Regions from separate parts of the Streptomyces capillispiralis genome, predicted to be linked through region 1. Evidence: riboswitches for the same ligand, from Rfam matches in the RefSeq annotation. Region 1 holds a riboswitch; the other holds the start of a gene.
What was found. A riboswitch is a leader RNA that binds a small molecule or an ion and turns the genes downstream of it on or off. The one in region 1 is predicted to bind S-adenosylmethionine.
Positions count from the first base shown of each region.

Region 2: it holds a riboswitch for S-adenosylmethionine, as region 1 does, so the genes downstream of both, thrC (threonine synthase) here and FHX78_RS25690 (aminotransferase class V-fold PLP-dependent enzyme) in region 1, are expected to answer to the same signal.

Region 1 is NZ_VIWV01000001.1:5,902,228-5,905,627, forward strand. Features, by position in the region: gene qcrB (cytochrome bc1 complex cytochrome b subunit) at 1-410, shown strand, start outside; gene trpD (anthranilate phosphoribosyltransferase) at 542-1,606, shown strand; SAM riboswitch class IV at 1,705-1,821, shown strand; gene FHX78_RS25690 (aminotransferase class V-fold PLP-dependent enzyme) at 1,985-3,358, shown strand.
Region 2 is NZ_VIWV01000001.1:4,360,379-4,363,778, reverse strand. Features, by position in the region: gene FHX78_RS18885 (ubiquitin-like small modifier protein 1) at 303-578, opposite strand; gene thrC (threonine synthase) at 611-1,909, opposite strand; SAM riboswitch class I at 1,928-2,075, opposite strand; gene FHX78_RS18875 (glucosyl-3-phosphoglycerate synthase) at 2,214-3,185, shown strand; gene FHX78_RS18870 (alpha,alpha-trehalose-phosphate synthase (UDP-forming)) at 3,247-3,400, shown strand, end outside.

The DNA of each region.
Region 1 (3,400 bases):
ACCTGTCGATCAACGCCATCACCTGGTTCGTCCGGGTCGCGTTCTTCGTCGCCCCGGTCCTGGCGTTCATCGTCACCAAGCGGATCTGCCTCGGCCTCCAGCGCCGGGACAAGGACAAGGTGCTGCACGGCCGCGAGTCGGGCATCATCAAGCGCCTGCCGCACGGCGAGTTCATCGAGGTCCACGAGCCGCTCAGCCAGGAGCAGCTGCACACCCTCACCGCGCACGAGCAGTACAAGCCGGTCGAGATCGGCCCGACGGTCGACGAGAACGGCGTCCGGCGCAAGGTGAAGGCGAGCGAGAAGCTGCGCGCCAAGCTGAGCAAGGGCTACTACGGCGAGGAAGCGCAGATCGCGAAGCCCACCGTCGAGGAGTACAAGGAGATCACCAGCGGCCACGGCCACCACTGATCCCCACCGCTCCACCGGCGTCGCCACACGACGGCGAAGGGCCCCCGTCCGTTCTGCGGACGGGGGCCCTTCGCCGTCCCCGGACCTGGATAGGGTGGTCCCTGGAACCCCTACGACCATCAGGAGCGGCCATGAGCGCTGTGACCCCCGCTGGAGGCGACAACGCGGCGGGCCGCTCCTGGCCCGCCCTGCTGAACGGACTGCTGGACGGCCGCGACCTGTCCGCCGACGACACCGCCTGGGCGATGGACCTGATCATGCGCGGGGAGGCGACCGACGCGCAGATCGCCGGGTTCGCGGTCTCCCTGCGGGCCAAGGGCGAGACCGTCGAGGAGATCAGCGGCTGCGTACGGGCGCTGTACGACCACGCCAACGTGATCGAGGTGCCCGGGGCCACCGTCGACATCGTCGGCACCGGCGGCGACGGCGCGAAGACGGTGAACATCTCCACCATGTCCTCGATCGTCGTGGCCGGCACCGGCGCGAAGGTCGTCAAGCACGGCAACCGGGCCGCGTCCTCCGCGTCCGGCGCCTCCGACGTCCTGGAGAAACTCGGCGTCAACCTGGAGCTGACCCCGCGGCGGGTCGCCGAGGTCGCCGAGGAGGCCGGCATCACCTTCTGCTTCGCGGTGAAGTTCCACCCGGCGCTGCGCCACGTGGCCGCCGCGCGCGGCCAGCTCGGCATCCGCACGGTGTTCAACTTCCTCGGCCCGCTGGCCAACCCGGCCCGCGTCAGGGCCCAGGCGGTCGGCGTGGCCGACCCGCGGATGGCCCCGATCATGGCCGGTGTCTTCGCCGAGCGCGGCAACTCCACGCTGGTGTTCCGCGGTGACGACGGCCTGGACGAGCTGACCACCACCGCCACCTCCCGGGTGTGGGTGGTCCGGGACGGCAAGGTCGAGGAGCAGACCTTCGACCCGCGCGAGGTCGGCATCGAGCTGGTGCCCGTGGAGGCCCTGCGCGGCGCCGACGCCTCCTACAACGCGGAGGTCGCCCGGCGGCTGCTGGACGGCGAGCCGGGCCCCGTGCGGGACGCGGTGCTGCTGAACTCGGCGGCGGCGCTGGTCGCCCTGGAGCCGGGCTCCGGCTCCCTGGCGGAGCAGATCCGCGCCGGCATGGCGCAGGCGGCCGAGGCGATCGACTCGGGAGCCGCCCGGCGGGTCCTGGAGCGCTGGGTGGCCGTCAGCAACGCGTAGCCCCCCGCCGGGAGTCGTCCCGCGAAGTCTCGCGATGATGTCCCGCGATCCGGACACGGGTTGCGGGACATCGATCATTTCGCGTACGTTCCTGCCCAGGTCATGAGTGACAGCCATCAGGCCCCGGCCGGCTGTCCGGCAACCCTCCGTCCGTGGCGGGGTGCCCCGGGTGAAGACAAGGCCGTGCGCAGCAAGGCGCACGGCAAGCGCGGACCCCTCGTGAGCCAGGGGTCCTGGTCGTCGAGGAGCCTTCCGTGAGCAAGCGAATGCGCTAGGGCCGCAGAGCCCCGCCTCCGCACACCCTTTTCTCCTTCCCCACCGTGCTTGAGCGCCCAGCGCTCGCGCGGGGATTCCGCCTGCCTCACCGGGAGTTCCGCCATGTCCGTCGCCACCGCTGCCGCCGACCAGTCCGTTTGTGCCCCGCTGCCCGTTCTGGGGCGGGATGTCACCGTCCCGCTGGTCACCGGCGGCGAGGTCACCTACGCCGCCCTCGACTACGCGGCCAGCGCGCCCGCCCTCCAGCGCGTCTGGGACGACGTGGCCGCGTACGCGCCGTACTACGGCAGCGTCCACCGGGGCGCCGGATACCTCTCGCAGCTCTCCACCGACCTGTTCGAGAACGCCCGCCGGACCGTCGGCGAGTTCCTCGGCTGCCGCACCGGAGACCAGGTCGTCTTCACCCGGTCCACCACCGACTCCCTCAACCTGCTCGCCGGCGCCCTCCCGGAGGGCTGCGAGGTCTTCGTCTTCGAGACCGAGCACCACGCCTCCCTGCTGCCCTGGCGCGGTGCCCGCGTCACCTGCCTCGACGCCCCGGACAGCCCGCGCCGGGCCGTGGAGACCCTGGAGCGCGCCCTCGCCGGCCGCGATCCGCACGGGCCCGCCCTGGTCTGCGTCACCGGCGCCTCCAACGTCACCGGCGAGCTGTGGCCGGTACGGGAACTGGCCGCCGCCGCCCACGCGCACGGCGCCCGGATTGTGCTGGACGCCGCCCAGCTCGCCCCGCACCACCCGGTGAGCGTCCGCGAACTCGACGTCGACTGGGTGGCGTTCAGCGGGCACAAGCTGTACGCGCCCTTCGGCTCCGGTGTGCTGGCCGGCCGCGCCGACTGGCTGCGCCGGGCCGAGCCCTACCTCGCGGGCGGCGGCGCGAGCCGCAGCGTCACCCGGCGCGCGGACGGGGGAGTGGACGTGGAGTGGCACGACGGCGCCGCCCGCCACGAGGCCGGCTCGCCCAACGTCATCGGTGCGTACGCCATCGCCTCCGCCTGCAAGGCGCTCACCGAGGCCGGGTTCGACACCCTGACCGCCCGCGAGGAGCAGCTGATCCGCACCGTGCGCGAGGGGCTGGCGGACGTGCCCGAGGTGCGGTTCCTGTCGCTGTTCGGGGACGACGCCCCGCGGGTGGGCGTGCTCTCCTTCGTCGTCGAGGGCTGGAACAGCTCCCACTTCGCCGCCGCGCTGTCCGCCGAGTACGGCATCGGCGTGCGGGACGGGCTGTTCTGCGCGCACCCGCTGGTGCGCACGCTGCTCGGCAGCGACCCGCAGAGCCAGGGCGAGTGCGGGGCCCCCGAGGCGGCGCCCGGTGAGAAGTCCCTGAACGCGATCCGGGTCAGCTTCGGCGCGGGCACGCCGGACGAGCATGTCGAACGGTTCGTCCGGGCGGTGCGCGAGCTGGTGGCCGAGGGCGCCCGCTGGACCTACCGCACGGAGGACGGGCGCTGCGTGCCGGACACGTCCGACCGGGTCTGAGCCCCGCCCTCCCGGGGGCCTGCCGCCCCCGGACCCCGCTTC
Region 2 (3,400 bases), 1.5 Mb from region 1:
GCCGTCTGCAACAGGTCAATCGGACGAGAAATCTGGACGCGGGCGGTCCGGAATATGGCGAGAATTCGCCTGAATTCTGGGCAAGTCGGGCCACGCAAAGGCCGCAAATGCCACGGAAGGTGCCCGCACTTTGGCTACATCCAGTCGGGCGTACGGCAGGAATTCAGGGTTTCCGATCAGTGGACCGGGAGCGCGTTCCCCAACTCTACCGCGCTCAACCCAATGGAATTGCCCCCTCCGCTTCTCTTACGGAGGGGGCAATGTCCTGAACGTTCGGTAACCGCCATTACCGATGGTAATGATCAGCCGCCGGCGACCGCCGGGATGATGGAGACGCCGGCGCCGTCGGGGGTGGCGGTCTCCAGGCCCTGCTCGAAGCGGACGTCGTCGTCGTTGACGTAGACGTTGACGAACCGGCGCAGCTTGCCCTGGTCGTCCAGGACCCGGGCGGCGATGCCGGTGTGGTTCTTCTCCAGGTCCTCGATGACCTCGCCCAGGGTGGCCCCCTCGGCGTTCACCTCGGCCTGCCCACCGGTGTAGGTGCGCAGGATGGTCGGGATGCGGACGGTAACGCTCACTTGGAAAACCTCCGGTCGGATGGAACGGCCTGCTAAACGAGCCCGGCCTCGCGGAACGACTCCAGGGTGGGGCGGATCGTCGCGGTCATGCCCGTCCCGGCCACCGCGTCGAGCGTCTTCAGACCGTCACCCGTGTTGAGGACCACCGTCGTCAGCGACGGGTCCAGCGCCCCGCTCTCCAGGAGCTTCCTGGTCACGCCGACCGTCACACCGCCCGCGGTCTCCGCGAAGATGCCCTCCGTCCGCGCGAGCAGCCCGATCGCGTCGACGACCTGCTCGTCCGTCACGTCCTCCACCGCACCGCCGGTGCGCCGCGCGATGTCGAGCACGTACGGCCCGTCCGCCGGGTTGCCGATCGCCAGCGACTTGGCGATGGTGTTCGGCTTCTGCGGGCGGACGACGTCGTGGCCGGCCTTGTACGCGGTGGAGACCGGCGAGCAGCCCTCGGCCTGCGCGCCGAAGATCTTGTACGGCTTGTCCTCGACCAGACCGAGTTCGATCAGCTCCCGCAGACCCTTGTCGATCTTCGTGAGCTGCGAGCCGGAGGCGATCGGGACGACGATCTGGTCGGGCAACCGCCAGCCGAGCTGCTCGCAGATCTCGTACGCGAGCGTCTTGGAGCCCTCCGCGTAGTAGGGCCGCAGGTTGACGTTGACGAAGCCCCAGCCCTCGCCGGCCGGGTCGCCGATCAGCTCGGAGCAGAAGCGGTTCACGTCGTCGTAGTTGCCCTCGATGCCGACGAGCTCGCCGCCGTAGACGGCGGCCATGACGACCTTGCCCTGCTCCAGGTCGTGCGGGATGAACACGCAGGAACGGAAGCCGGCCCGGGCGGCGGCGGCGCCGACGGCGCCGGCGAGGTTGCCGGTGGAGGAGCAGGACAGGGTGGTGAAGCCGAAGGCGCGGGCGGCCTCGATGGCCTGGGCGACGACGCGGTCCTTGAAGGAGTGCGTCGGGTTGCCGGAGTCGTCCTTCACGAACAGCTTGCCGGCGTCGACACCGAGCTCACGCGCGAGGTTGTCGGCCTGGACGAGCTTGGTCCAGCCGGGGTTGATGTTCGGCTTGGTCGCCACGTCCGCCGGGACGGGGAGCAGCGGCGCGTAGCGCCAGATGTTCGCGGGGCCCGCCTCGATCCGCTTGCGGAGCTCCTCGGTGTCGTAGGCCGAGAAGTCGTAGGCGATCTCCAGCGGGCCGAAACACTCCTCGCAGGCGAAGACGGGGCCGAGGGGGACGCGGTGGCCGCATTCGCGACAGGAGAGCGCGGCGGCGGGGCCCAGGTCGACGGAGGTGCCGGCGGCGGAATCGGTGGTGCTTGCAACGGTCTGCACAGCCATGTGAGGCGAGGCCCTTTCTCCTCATCTTCCTCACGACGCATCTCGCCGTGAGACGGATTTGGCACCTTCCCTAGCCGGGAGCCTCGCCACGTCCGTGTGACAAGAACCGACTGGAGGGTTGCCGGGGCTTCATCGGGCCGTATCCCTCTGCCCCTCTGGATGAGCGGTGTTCAGTTGTGGGCGCCACGACCCCGGCATGCGGTGGTCATCGGCGTTGTTCAAGACTGTAACCGACGGCCTGCATGGTTGAGATAGTCGTCCGAACCGCGAGATGGATCACAGGCCAGTGAGGAGCCCGGGAGTCGTGCTGGAAGAAGTCGAGCGCTGGCTGGCCGACCGTTCCTGGTCGGTGGCCGACCGCCCGCTCCACCGGGTCCTGGCCGCGAAGCGCGCCACGGGCCAGACGGTGAGCGTGGTGCTGCCCGCGCTCAACGAGGAGGCGACGGTCGGCTCGATCGTGTCGGTCATCCGGCGCGAGCTGGTGGAGCGGGCCCCGCTGGTCGACGAGGTCGTGGTGGTCGACTCGGGCTCGACCGACCGCACGGCCGAGGTGGCGGCGGCGGCGGGCGCCACCGTGGTGCACCGGGACGCGATCCTGCCCCGGATACCGGCGGTGCCCGGCAAGGGCGAGGTGCTGTGGCGGTCCCTGCTGGTCACCTCCGGCGACATCGTCTGCTTCGTCGACGCGGACCTGCGGGACTTCTCCGCCGACTTCGTCTCCGGCATCGTCGGCCCGCTCCTCACCGACCCGGACGTGCACCTGGTCAAGGCCATGTACGACCGTCCCCTCACGGTGTCCGACGGACCCGCCTCCGGCACGGCCGCCGCCGGCCAGGGCGGCCGGGTGACGGAGCTGATGGCCCGCCCGCTGCTGAACATGCACTGGCCCCGGCTGGCCGGCTTCGTCCAGCCGCTGGGCGGCGAGTACGCGGCCCGCCGCACCCTCCTGGAACAGCTCCCCTTCCCCGTCGGGTACGGCGTCGAGCTGGGCATGCTGGTCGACGCCCTGCACCTGGTCGGCCTGGACGCCCTGGCCCAGGTCGACGTCGGGGTCCGCAAACACCGCCACCAGGACGGCCAGGCCCTCGGCCGGATGGCCGCCGCGATCTACCGCACCGCCCAGCTCCGCCTGGCCCGCGGCCATCTGATCCGGCCGTCCCTGACCCAGTTCGAGCGCATGGGCGACAACTTCGAACCCCGCACCTACTCCGTCGACACCGAGGAACGCCCCCCGATGAGGGAGATCGCGGAGTACCAGGCACGCCGGGTGGCCTGAGCCGTCGTATACGGCCGGCCGGCACGTTTGAGGTTCCGGGGGCCGGGCTAGGTTGAGGCGTATGGCTTCAAGGTTCGGTGCTGCTCAGGTGCTGGTCGCCTCCAATCGGGGGCCCGTGTCGTACGAGGTGCGGGAGGACGGTTCGCTGCGGGCCAGGCGGGGCGGCGGCGGGCTGGTGTCCGGGCTCTCCGCGATCGGGCCGGAGGCGGGGGCGC